Regions from separate parts of the Lysinibacillus sp. NPDC058147 genome, predicted to be linked through region 1. Evidence: riboswitches for the same ligand, from Rfam matches in the RefSeq annotation. Region 1 holds a riboswitch; each other region holds the start of a gene.

Region 1 (3,193 bases):
ACTTTTTGCTACGCGACATAGCTTTTCTTTATCCTCATAGCCTTCACCAACTACAAATGAAATGCCCGTATCAGCAAAGTAGCCATTAAGTGACCCAGATACATCTATATTCACGATATCTCCCTCGTTAATCACACGCTTACCTGGAATACCGTGTGCGACTTCCTCATTTACACTAATACATGTGTATCCTGGGAAATCATATTCCCCTTTAGGTCCAGAAATCGCTCCTGCTTCAGCAAACATACGACCTGCAATTTCATCTAATTCAAGTGTTGTTACACCTGGTTTTGTAGCAGCCTTCATTGCTTCACGAATTTCAGCACAAATACGGCCGATTTTTTTAAAAGCTTCAATCTCTTCTTGCGTTTTTACAATCATTTTTAACGTCCCTTTCATCTAATGTCTATTCATTAATATAACATAACTTTTTATACAAAAAACGCTAAACGCTTTAAATATTATATGCCATCATAAATTGTAAAGTGCTGAAAAACAGGCTCATCCCCATGCCGTGGGGTTGATTTCCGTTCCTGCTGGGAGCTTTGTAGCTGTCGCTTTGCTTTCGCTACAGAAAACATTTGCCGCTGTCGCTTCGCTTTCGCGCAGATAAAACATTTGTTGCTGTCGCTTCGCTTTCGCACAGATAAAACATTTGCCGCTGTCGCTTCGCTTTCGCACAGATAAAACATTTGCCGCTGTCGCTTCGCTTTCGCACAGAGCAAAGCTTCCTGGGGGCGTCCGATGAGCCGCTTAGGCCTACACGATGTTGGTCACGAAGGCGTTATCACAGGACGTGATGGTTTTAGCCTTCGTTCCTCTATTGCTGATCCCCAAGGAGTCGCCCAGCCTCCACTCCAATCAACTTATATACAGTGCATACTCTTCAACAAATGCCACGCCTAACTAAATAATAAAACCCTCCACTCACGTGAAGGGCATACTAATTATGATTTTCGTTGCATTAATTGAGGTGCTGCCGTAAATAGCAAAACACCGACAATTGCTGTTAAAATTGTTGCTGGTAGCATATATGTTCCATTATAGATAATTGAATAAATCCACGCATTTTGTTCGCCAGCATACTCTGAGAAAAATACAGCGCCCGCAATGGTATGTGCTGCATAACGTAAAAAGCCCGCTAATACAGTTCCTACAATAATATAAAGTGCCATTTTCTTTTTGTTTAAAACTTTGGCAGCATCGAGCACTGGTCGGCGAACAACAGCTGCCAAGCCTACTACTGTAAAGGCAACACCATAATCAAGTAATCCTTGTAGCCAATGTATAATATAGGCGCCAAACATTGTTTGCATAACACCAATGAGTAAACCCGTTGTCAGACCTGGAATAAGGCCCCAGCGAAATGCTATTAAAATTATTGGCACCATCACTAGACTAACAGAGCCACCTTGTGCCCATACTTTAAAGGAAACCTGATCGAGTACAAGGCCAATCGCTGCGAATATCGCAATCTCCACAAGCATTAAAAGTCTTTTTTTGTCCATTATTATTCTCTCCTTTGTTCCGATGTAGGATACAAGAGCAGGAATAGAAATCAGTTGGCAAAATATGTCCCTATCTGGCATCAATAAAGATAAAAAACGATGCCAGGACAGAGCCTCACATCGTAAAAGTGTCGGTTTCTATCCACAATCCCTACGCAAGTGTTAACTTACAGGTTCGAAGAGTCAAGGCATTACGTGCCCAGTCTCAGCTGACATCATCAGCTCCCCTTGTGGTCGTTACATCTTAATTTATTTGAACAACCTCATTTTACGCAAACACCGTTTCGATTACAACCTCTTCCACATTATTTTTTGAAACTTTACTGTTTTTCATGCGTAAATATTAAAAAAGGAGGTACAACTATGGAGAACCAAAAAATTTTATCTGCCTTTAGTTATCTCAGTATTTTATTCGCACCCTTTATTGTGCCATTAGTCGTTTACTTTGTTTCAAAAGATAGTGACGTAAAGAGTCACTCTATTCGGGCACTAATATCACATTTAATCCCAGTCGCATTCGGAATTATATTATTTGCAGTCTTTATTTTCTCAACTTTATCATTCAGCACCAATTTTGACTTTAATTCAGATAGTAATACTTTTCTTATCATTTGGTTTGCTTCATTCGCAATTTACATTCTCGTTTCATTAGGAGTCGTTATCTGGAATATTATTCAAGCTGTTCGCGTAATCCGATAAGTTTTATTTCAACCTTGCACAGATAGTACTTAAGGAGCTGTTATTTTGTGAAAGTATCTAAAGTTGTTAAAACCGCTGTAAAATTAGCACCTATCGTTATCCCGATTGTCAAAAAAGTAATCGCGGCAAAAAAAGGAACAAATTCTAACGTAACTAAAAAATAACAAAAAGGCGTATTTCCATATAGCGGAGATACGCCTCTTTGTTATTTCACTTCAAAATATGTTTGACTATGACCGTTCATTGTTTTTTCGACATGCAACACAGCGGGCATTGTAGCTTTTAACTCTGCAACATGTGAAATGACTCCAATCATGCGTCCAGAATCTTGTAAATCAATTAGCGTATCAATTGCCTTATTTAACGCTTCTTCATCGAGAGAACCAAAGCCCTCATCAATAAACATCGTTTCAATACGGATATTACCTTGAAAACTTTGAATGACATCTGCCATACCAAGGGCAAGACTTAAAGACGCATTAAATTTTTCTCCCCCTGATAATGTTTTCACATCCCGTAATTGATCCGTATAAGCATCATACACATCTAGTCCAAGCCCACTTTGCTTGGCATGCTTTTCTAAGCGGTCTGAACGTCGGAGCTCAAATTGACCGTTAGATAAATGATAAAGCCGGACATTCGCTGCCTCTGTAATTTTATCTAAATAATTGATTTGAATATAACGCTCAAAGGACAGCTTTTTAGCATTCTGTCCATTTAACATTGCATATAGTTCCTTCACTCGTCCCGCCTCTTTTTCAAGTAAGCGAATCTCCTGTTCGGTCTCCTCAACTTTTTTGATAAAGTCTACACAAGCCTTTGCAAATCCTTCCATTTGTTGCAATACTTTAAAGGCTTCCTCATATGTGACACGAAGCATTTCTAACTTTTCTTCCATGGCCGTTAAATCTTGCTTCTCTTGTCCTTTAAGATGCTTCTCTCCCTCAGTAATTTGTACCTGTAATGTATGGATTTGTAGTGCATAA
Region 2 (3,193 bases), on a different contig from region 1:
TGCTGTGCTCCCGGATGCCCTTTCGCTAAATCTGCAGCGTGTGCAGCAATTTTATACGTAATAACCCCTACACGAACATCCTCACGATTTGGTAAACCGAGATGCTCTTTAGGCGTCACATAACATAGCATTGCTGTACCATACCAACCGATCATCGCAGCACCGATGGCCGATGTAATATGGTCGTAGCCAGGCGCGATATCTGTTGTTAGCGGCCCTAAAGTATAGAAAGGCGCTTCCTTACACACCTCTAACTGCTTATCCATATTTTCTTTAATAAGATGCATTGGTACATGACCTGGTCCTTCCACCATCACCTGTACATCATGCTTCCAGGCGATTTGCGTTAACTCCCCTAGCGTTTCTAGCTCCGCAAACTGAGCCTCATCATTTGCATCTGCAATAGAACCTGGACGTAAACCATCACCTAAAGAGAAGGCAACATCATAGGTTTTCATAATTTCGCAGATTTCTTCAAAATGAGTATATAAGAAGCTCTCTTGATGGTGATATAAACACCACTGCGCCATAATTGAGCCTCCTCGAGACACTATGCCTGTTACACGATTAGCCGTTAATGGTACATAGCGTAGCAATACCCCTGCATGAATCGTGAAGTAATCAACACCTTGCTCAGCCTGTTCAATTAATGTATCACGATACACCTCCCACGTTAAATCCTCTGCCACACCATTTACTTTTTCTAGCGCTTGATAAATCGGCACTGTCCCCACTGGCACCGCAGCGTTACGGATAATCCATTCACGTGTCGTATGAATATGCTTACCAGTAGATAAATCCATAATGTTATCAGCACCCCAACGTGTAGCCCACGTCATTTTTTCTACCTCTTCTGCAATAGAGGATGATACCGCTGAATTTCCAATATTAGCGTTAATTTTCACGTGGAAGTTACGTCCAATAATCATCGGCTCAGCCTCAGGGTGATTAATATTAGATGGCAAAATAGCACGTCCTGCCGCGATCTCTGAGCGCACAAATTCCGGGTCCATATTTTCGCGTATTGCTACAAATTCCATTTCTGGAGTAATAATTCCCTTTCGTGCATAGTGAAGCTGTGTTACATTTTTACCTTTCTTCGCACGCAAAGGCTTTCTAGATAAATCCGGAAAAACATTTTCATTCATTCGCGGATCATCAGCTTTGCGGAATCCATTATCTTCTGGCTTGATAGTACGACCTTCGTACTCTTCAACATCACCTCGTTCTTTGATCCATTCACTACATAAAACTGGCAATCCTTTCGTAATATCCACCTTATATGCAGGATCAGTGTACGGGCCACTCGTATCATAAACACGTACTGGTGCATTTTCCTCTTCACCAAAGCTTCCTGTCGTTGGACTTAGAGCAATTTCACGCATTGGCACTAAAATATCTGGTCGAGATCCTTCTACGTAAACTTTTTTACTTCCTTCAAAACTTGACATAATCGTAATATTCTTGTCGCTAACTGTTGTCATAAACTACTTCGCTCCCTTTTACTTTTATACAAGGACCGAATCTAGCTCACCCAACAAAAATCAATTTCGCCTTGGCGTAATTGCGTTCGGATTTTGAATTGTGCCCGCACAATTCATTCCTTTTAAAATCCGTGACATCCGCCGGAGGCTTGTCTTCATTCAGCAGGCGTTTGGGCACCTACTAGTTAGGAAGCTTAACCGCATACATCTCATCACCTGCAAAGATAGGAGTCTTCTGCTGAATGAAGACAAAAAACCGAATCCAAAAAATTTTTTGGATCCGGCTAAGAATGTAAAGGTTTAGTTATTGCAAATAACAAAGAGTGCAATAAAGGTTAACTTTCCCACGCTGGTATGAGCCAGATCAGGTCCAAAGGGTCAAGAAACCTCTATGCGTTTCCCTCTCAGCCTGACTCATCAGACTCCCCTAGTTAATGCTATTAAGTTTGATGCTAGTTTAGCAGATATTGCTAAGAGATGGAAGCTACATTTTATTATTTTTAACTTACCTCATAACGTGTGGTTGATTTCCGTTCCGGCTGGACGCTTTGTAGCTGTCGCTTTGCTTTCGCTACAGAAAACATTTGCCGCTGACGCTTCGCTTTCGCGCAGAGCAGAGCTTCCTGGGGTCGTCCGATGAGCCGCTTCACTCGCGATGCTCGCTCCAGGGTCTCGGGCCAACACGATGTTGGTCACGAAGGCGTTATCACAGGATGTGATGCTTTTAGCCTTCGTTCCTCTATTGCTGATCCCCGAGGAGTCGCCCAGCCTCCACCCCAATCAACTTATATCTTGTTTTAAGAAATATAAATCCCTAGCTTTTAATCAGAAGAAAAGCTACCAACCTCTGAAAAGCTTTCCACCCTATCTTTTATTCTGAATAGCACCAAACTGTTAGGTAAACAACAGTTCTGCTACATAAATCACAATCGTCACTGTAATGCAGCTCACAATCGTTGAAAATAATACTGTTTGTGCAGCTGTTGCCGATTCTACGTCATATTCTAATGCTAGACTAGAACTATTTCGTGATGTCGGGAACGAACTAGCTATAAAAAGTGACTGTGCTACGACACCGTCAAGGCCAAGCACATAAATGATCAGCAATGCTACGGCTGGTCCTATGACTAGTCGTGTAAAACAGCTAATGAATACCATCTTATTGAACATGGATTTAATTTCAAGCTGTGATAGTTGTGCCCCTAAAGTTATTAATGCTACAGCGATAAAGCCATCTGCCACATGGTCTATCGGAATTCTTACAAACTGCGGAATAGCGATATTAAAATAGTTCATTGCTACACCAATAATAAGTGCATGAATAATAGGCATTTTGAGGAAGTCTTTCACAATAGACATGCCCGATTTTGCTGAAGAAATTAAATTGTACAAGCCGTAAGTATAGGTCGTCATATTTTGAAATATTACGAGAATAACCTGAATTGCTACTCCAATCGGCTGGGTCACGAAAATCATTTGTGCAACCGGAATACCATAGTTACCCGAATTAATTAGGACAACACTATTTTTAAAAACTGCTGCCTCAGTTTTTACTAAGCCGAGTCCCTTTGCTAGAAAGTGACTAAGCACCATTTGGCTTCCGATAAAGAGTAAAATAAATAACGCAACTTCTCCAAGTACAGTCAGCTCTATACTCGTTTCATATATATTCACAAAAACAGCCGCTGGCATAAAGCAATATGTAATAA
Region 3 (3,193 bases), on a different contig from region 1:
GAGCTGCTTCTTTAATATCAGCTAAAGAATTGATGGTCCTTCCAGAAAGGGTTTCTGCCTCAGGAATGTTCGGTGTTATGACTGTTGCTAAAGGTAGCAAACAACTGCGTAAAGCCTCAATTGCTTCTTGCTGTAATAAACTTTCTCCACCTTTTGCTATCATGACAGGATCGACAATAAGCGGAATATTTATTTCAGCTAAAATTTGTGCAATTGATTGGATTATTTCAGAGGAAAACAGCATTCCGGTTTTAACGGCGCTTATTGAAAAATCCTCGACTAGCGCTTGAAGTTGTTTCTCAACAAAACTAACTTCAATTGGAAATACATCCGATACACCAAGTGTATTCTGAGCAGTTAAAGCTGTAATAACAGACGTTCCAAACACTTTTAATTCCTGAAATGTTTTTAAATCAGCCTGTATTCCTGCACCGCCACCACTATCAGAACCAGCAATTGTCATTACAATATTCATCATTGTTCACCATCCTTGGAAATACGATGTAGTTCATTCAATACTGCAATTTGAAAATCGCCAATGTATGGAGTAGAAGAAGCGGCTTGCTCTGCCACTTTTTTATAAAGTGATAACGTTTCTACCAATTGATCAAATGGTTTATTTCCTGCGACGTAGGATGCACAACAAATTGCACTCAATAAGCAACCTGTTCCAGTAACTTCTGTCATTTGGGAATTTCCACCTGTAACCCATTGCTGGTGTTCACCATCAGTAATAAAATCCTTTTCACCGGTCACAATAACAATACAATCGTAGAGTTGAGCTACTTTTTGTGCCTCAACTTCTAAAGAAATGGAACCACTACCACTATCTACACCTTTTTGTTGCCATTCTATATCGGCTATAGCTGCAAGCTCTCCGGTATTACAACGAATTGCCGCAAAATTTATTTCCTCGAGTAATTGTTGTACCGTTTGTTTCCGGTAAGTCGTTGCACCTGCAGCAACGGGATCTAAAACAACGGGAATGCCAAGAGTATTTGCTTTTTTTCCAGCAAGTAACATTGATTCTTTCATTCGTTCATTAAGGGTACCGATATTGATCAATAATCCTGAGGCAATTGCGACCATTTCTTCAACTTCATGACTGTCATCAGCCATAACTGGAGAAGCGCCTATTGCTAATAAGCCATTTGCTTGAAAATTAGCCACAACATAATTAGTAATGCAATGAATAAGTGGATTTTGTTTACGGATAGTATGAAATACCATTTTTAGTCCTCCTTGTTGGATGGACGTAAGCGTGCAAAAAAGGCTCTTTTTCGTGTAAAAAAACACGCAAAAGAGCCTTTCATCAGTAAATAGATGTATATTGCTCCCTACGTCAGTATTAACTAACAGGTTCAAAGGGTCAGGTTTTACCTTCTCAACTCTAAATGAGTCCCCCTGCAATCATGCTTTTAGTTGTCCAAAATGTACCATATTATTCGTTCGTGTTCAATAGGGAGTTTTTATCTGTGCGAAAGCGAAGCGACAGTACCCATTACACCAAGATGAAATTGATAGAAGCAATACGTGACTGATGCCATATAGCAGAGCATGATAGTTGTCACGACTTTAATGAATTAGAGCGAATTCCATTGAAAATGATAAAAATTGAGTTTTATAATGAGCGTAACAAAAGGGGGCACTTGCCATGAAAAGAGAAGATTTAATCGCACCAGAATGGTATAACATTTCTGAGGAAATTGAAAAATATGCACAGGATTCTACGAAAAATGCATTAGTAGTTTATAACGAAAATGAAGAAATTCAATATATAACATATACAGCTTTACTTGAAAAGGCGAATCAGGCAGCACATGTATTTACATCTCAAGGTTTAAAAAAAGGTGATGTTATTTTAGTCATGGTGCCGAGATCAGTTGAAGCGTATATCGTCTATATTGCTGCCTTAAAGGCAGGTTTAACCATTATACCTAGCTCAGAAATGCTGAGAACGAAGGATATTGAATATCGAATCAATCATGCCAATGCAAAAGGTGTTATTGCATTTGAGCCTTATATTGAGCAGTTCGATAATGTGGGGAATTTACAAGAAATACAGCAATTTGTCATTGGTCATGCACATGGATCTTGGCAAGCATTGCTTGAAAAAATGGAAAACCAACCAACAACCTATATTAGTTCTACACCAACTAAGAGTACAGACATTGCATTTTTAGCATATACGAGTGGTACAACAGGCAATCCGAAGGCAGCGGTACATACACATGGCTGGGGCTACGCGCACTTACGAACTACTGCACCAAACTGGTTAGGTGTCCAAGAAGGTGATATGGTTTGGGCTACAGCGGCTCCTGGTTGGCAAAAATGGATTTGGAGTCCGTTCCTTGCTACTCTAGGAAGTGGTGCAACAGCATTTGTTTACAAAGGTCACTTCGATGCGGCAACATACCTTGCACTGCTTGAAAAATTCAATATTAATATTCTGTGCTGCACGCCAACCGAATATCGATTTATGGCGAGCCTTGAAAATTTACGAGATTTCAATTTAAGTACAATACGTCAGGCTGTGTCAGCGGGTGAACCTTTAAATAGTGAAGTGATAAAAATATTTTCCGATGCCTTTAACTTACAAGTACGAGATGGTTATGGACAAACAGAGAATACATTACTTGTTGGTACAATGGTTGGGATGGAAGCTAAAATGGGCTCAATGGGAACACCTACTCCAGGTAATACTGTTGAAATTATCAATGATCTTGGAAATCCTGTTGCAATCGGAGAAGTTGGAGATATTGCTGTACACTGTGAAACACCCGCATTATTTAAAAAATATTTAAACGATCCGGAGCGTACAAATTTACAATTTAGAGGTGAATGGTACATTACCGGAGATCGTGCATATAAAGATGAAGATGGCTATTTTTGGTTTGAAGGACGTGGGGATGATGTCATTATATCGTCTGGCTATACGATTGGCCCATTTGAGGTAGAAGATGCGTTATTGAAACATCCGGCAGTAAAAGAAACTGCCGTTGTCGCAAGTCCAGATGCAGTTCGTGGAAATGTAGTAAAGGCATTTGTTGTACTATCTGATGGAGAAGTTGGAGATGAAGCGCTTATTAAAAAACTACAAAGCCATGTAAAAACATTAACAGCCCCTTATAAATATCCTCGTGCAATTGAGTTTGTTACTGAGCTACCGAAGACTGCATCAGGCAAAATTCGT
Region 4 (3,193 bases), on a different contig from region 1:
AAGACCCTTTCGATTTCTGAAAATGAAGTTTTAAATGTACTTTCATTGGAAGAAAAAGAGCAATTGAAAAGCATTTTGACAAAAGTATATGAAAATCGTAAATAGGGTTATTAATAAAAAAGAAAGAGAGTGATGACAGATGAAAGCAGTAGAGGTTATGAAGGAGTATTTGAAAAGAGCGCAAGAAGAGGGTCAGGATTTATCTGACATGTATGCGGATCATGGAGAATTAAAAAATTTTAAAGGTGAAATTTTTAAAGGAAGAAAAGAACTACAAAACTTTTACATGTCACCGATGCCGAAAGGATTTAAGTTAACTATCCAAAATATTGAAGGCGATGAAATAGAATGTGTTGCTATCATTTCGACTACTTGGGATGGTTTGCCAAAACCAGTGATTTTAGAAGAAAAATTGATTCTTGAAAATGGAAAAATAAAATTGTTTACGATGTTCCCTAAATAAAAGGAGAGCTCTTCCTATGACTGAAAGAGACACAAAATATTGGATAGGCGTGGCATCTCTCAATCATGTGCAAAAAGGGGTTGAGGGAGGATTCAGCCAGCTATGCCACGGCAAAGAAAGACCTTTGAAACGAATGACAAAAGGAGATTGGATTATTTATTATTCTCCTAAAAAAAGTCTAGATGGTAATGATCCTGTACGAGCATTTACTGCAATTGGAAGAGTAAAAGACGAGCAAATATACGAGTTCCAAATGGCAGAAAATTTTATTCCTTTTCGAAGAGATATAGACTTTTATAAAGATGCAAAAGCTGTGCCAATAAAAAAGATCTTAGATTACTTAGAATTTGTAGAAGACAAATCGAAATATGGCTATAAATTCAGATTCGGTCATTTTGAAATAAGCAAAAAAGACTTTTTATTAATTGCTCATGAAATGGGATTACCATTGAAGTATGGGTGAATTAGGTTGGAACAAAAAACGTTACTTTCTTAATTAATGAAAGTAACGTTTTTCAAATGCTGTAAATCAAGCTATTTAAGCATAGCGCTAAGGTTAGTTACAAATGCTGTTTTACGCAAATTGCTGGCAACAACAATGCCTAAGATAGCACCAATAGTACTTGAGGTTAAGAAGGCTGGCATGAAAAATAAAGCAGCAACAGATGTCCCCATTAATAAATGTGCGTAAGGTACTGCAATAAGTGAGGCAATGATACCTGTACCAAACATTTCACCGACACCTGCTAACCACATTTTGCCGCTATATTTATAGGCAAGAGCTGCACATAAAGCACCAATAACACTGCCAGGTATAGCTAATAATGAGCCTGTGCCTGTTAAAATACGAATAATGGCTGTGACAAAGGCGATCATAACAGTAGGCACTGGTCCAAGAATGATAGCACCGATAACATTAATGGCATGCTGGACAGGGTAGGCACGCGCAATTCCCGTTGGTATTGAAACGAAGGTAGAACCTGCTACGGCAATTGCTACTAACAAGGCCATGATTGTTAATTTTCGAATTGACATAATTTCCACTCCTTTGAAATGTGAATTTAATAGTTATCGCTGGTAGACTAGGGTTCCACCGCTTAAAGTAAGAGAATCGCCGCTAAACTGGGGAGTTCCGCCGCTAAAAGTGAGAGAACCGCCGCTAAACTGGGGAGTTCCGCCGCTAAAAGTGAGAGAACCGCCGCTAAACTGGGGAGTTCCGCCGCCAAAAGTGAGAGAATCGCCGCTAAACTGGGGGAGTTCCGCCGCTAAAGCGTAAAAAAAGCCGCTTCCTAAAAACAATAGGAAGCGGCCCTGCATTTACATAACAAAAAGCAAGTGTCGCCACTTCCCTCCGCTAGTGTGAACTAGATCAGGTTCAAAGGGTCTGTATATGACCATATACGTCTCAGCCTTTTAAAGACTCCCCTAGTGGTAATTAAATTAACTTCTTTCAGCAGTAGTCTTCCACCTTTATAGGTGGTGAGATGAATGCTGGTTTTAAGTTGCTTTTCAGCAGGTATCCATACATCCGCTGAAATAAGTAAAGCCTCCGGCGGATGTCACGGATTTTGAAAGGAATGAATTGTGCGGGCACAATTCAAAATCCGGACGCAATTACGCCAAGGCGAAATTGATTTGTTGTTTTTCTCATAAATAATGTAGCATACTACTAAAATTAGTCAATAACTTTTCAGACTAATTTGTATCAGGATGCATAAGATGTGGTGCTTTTTTCATTGTCCAAATAAGGGCAAGGAAGAAGCAAGCCATTAAAATAATAGACCCGAAAATATAAGGACTGTTCATATTCCAATCGAATAATACACCTGCTAAAGCTGGACCAATCATATTACCAAGACTCATATACGCATTATTTAGACCAGCTGCATAGCCTTGCTCATTTTCAGCAAGCTTTGATATCAGTGTGTTGACAGCTGGGCGAATCAATGTCGTAGCTGTAGAGAAGATTGTCGCTACAATTAAAATAAGTGCAAAGCCAGATGCGAATAATATTAAGAAAATCGAAACGGCTGCAATAAATAAATTGACTAACACTACTTTCATTTCGCCGAAGCGATTAAACAGTGGTGTAATAACAAACATCTGTACAACAACACCAAAAGCGCCACCCATAACTAATATAATGGCGATATCAGTAGGGGTGTAATTAAACTTTTCTGTAACAAATAATGATAATGTTGTTTGGAAGTTAGCAATCCCGAAAGAGAATACAAGCATGATAATTAGCATGACAAAATAAGGCATACGGACTGAACGTGCCATCTGCTTTGCAAGATTATCCTGCTTCTGCGCTTTTTTCGCAGTGTTCGGTTTTGTAGCAGGTAATAAAAAGAACGATAGAATAGCCGCTAAGATAGCTGCACATCCAGCAGTATAAAATGGAAAATGCAAACTAACTTTTGAGAGGAATCCACCGATACCTGGTCCAATCATAAAACCAAAGGACATTGCTGCCCCTAGCATACCCATACCTTTTCCTCGTTCCTCATACGTTGTGACGTCAGCCACAAAAGCCATTATAGGAGGAGCTACAAATGCAGAACCAAGACCACCTAAAAAGCGTGCCAAGAAGAGCATCCACACATCTGTAGAAAGCCCGAAACCAATTTGTGCAAGTCCTGTTACGATAAGACCGAAAATAATGAGATTTTTTCGACCGTATTGATCCGATAGATTCCCAGCGATAGGAGAAAATACGAATTGTGCAAA

What was found. Region 1 has a riboswitch for thiamine pyrophosphate ahead of thiT (energy-coupled thiamine transporter ThiT). Riboswitches for the same ligand answer to the same signal wherever they lie in the genome.
Region 2: another riboswitch for thiamine pyrophosphate. It lies ahead of thiC (phosphomethylpyrimidine synthase ThiC); the one in region 1 lies ahead of thiT (energy-coupled thiamine transporter ThiT).
Region 3: another riboswitch for thiamine pyrophosphate. It lies ahead of thiM (hydroxyethylthiazole kinase); the one in region 1 lies ahead of thiT (energy-coupled thiamine transporter ThiT).
Region 4: another riboswitch for thiamine pyrophosphate. It lies ahead of thiW (energy coupling factor transporter S component ThiW); the one in region 1 lies ahead of thiT (energy-coupled thiamine transporter ThiT).

Annotation. Positions count from the first base shown of each region.
Region 1 is NZ_JBHVUJ010000009.1:39,705-42,897, forward strand. It holds gene map (type I methionyl aminopeptidase) at 1-381, opposite strand, end outside; gene thiT (energy-coupled thiamine transporter ThiT) at 948-1,508, opposite strand; TPP riboswitch at 1,639-1,747, opposite strand; gene ACFVT8_RS20880 (magnetosome magnetite crystal formation protein family) at 1,872-2,207, shown strand; gene ACFVT8_RS20885 (AAA family ATPase) at 2,413-3,193, opposite strand, start outside.
Region 2 is NZ_JBHVUJ010000010.1:16,564-19,756, forward strand. It holds gene thiC (phosphomethylpyrimidine synthase ThiC) at 1-1,484, opposite strand, end outside; TPP riboswitch at 1,809-1,923, opposite strand; gene ACFVT8_RS21330 (AEC family transporter) at 2,379-3,193, opposite strand, start outside.
Region 3 is NZ_JBHVUJ010000001.1:168,585-171,777, forward strand. It holds gene thiD (bifunctional hydroxymethylpyrimidine kinase/phosphomethylpyrimidine kinase) at 1-475, opposite strand, end outside; gene thiM (hydroxyethylthiazole kinase) at 475-1,230, opposite strand; TPP riboswitch at 1,318-1,416, opposite strand; gene mbcS (acyl-CoA synthetase MbcS) at 1,655-3,193, shown strand, end outside.
Region 4 is NZ_JBHVUJ010000003.1:503,814-507,006, reverse strand. It holds gene ACFVT8_RS11955 (MarR family winged helix-turn-helix transcriptional regulator) at 1-105, shown strand, start outside; gene ACFVT8_RS11950 (hypothetical protein) at 140-463, shown strand; gene ACFVT8_RS11945 (EVE domain-containing protein) at 480-926, shown strand; gene thiW (energy coupling factor transporter S component ThiW) at 998-1,498, opposite strand; TPP riboswitch at 1,793-1,900, opposite strand; gene ACFVT8_RS11935 (MFS transporter) at 2,159-3,193, opposite strand, start outside.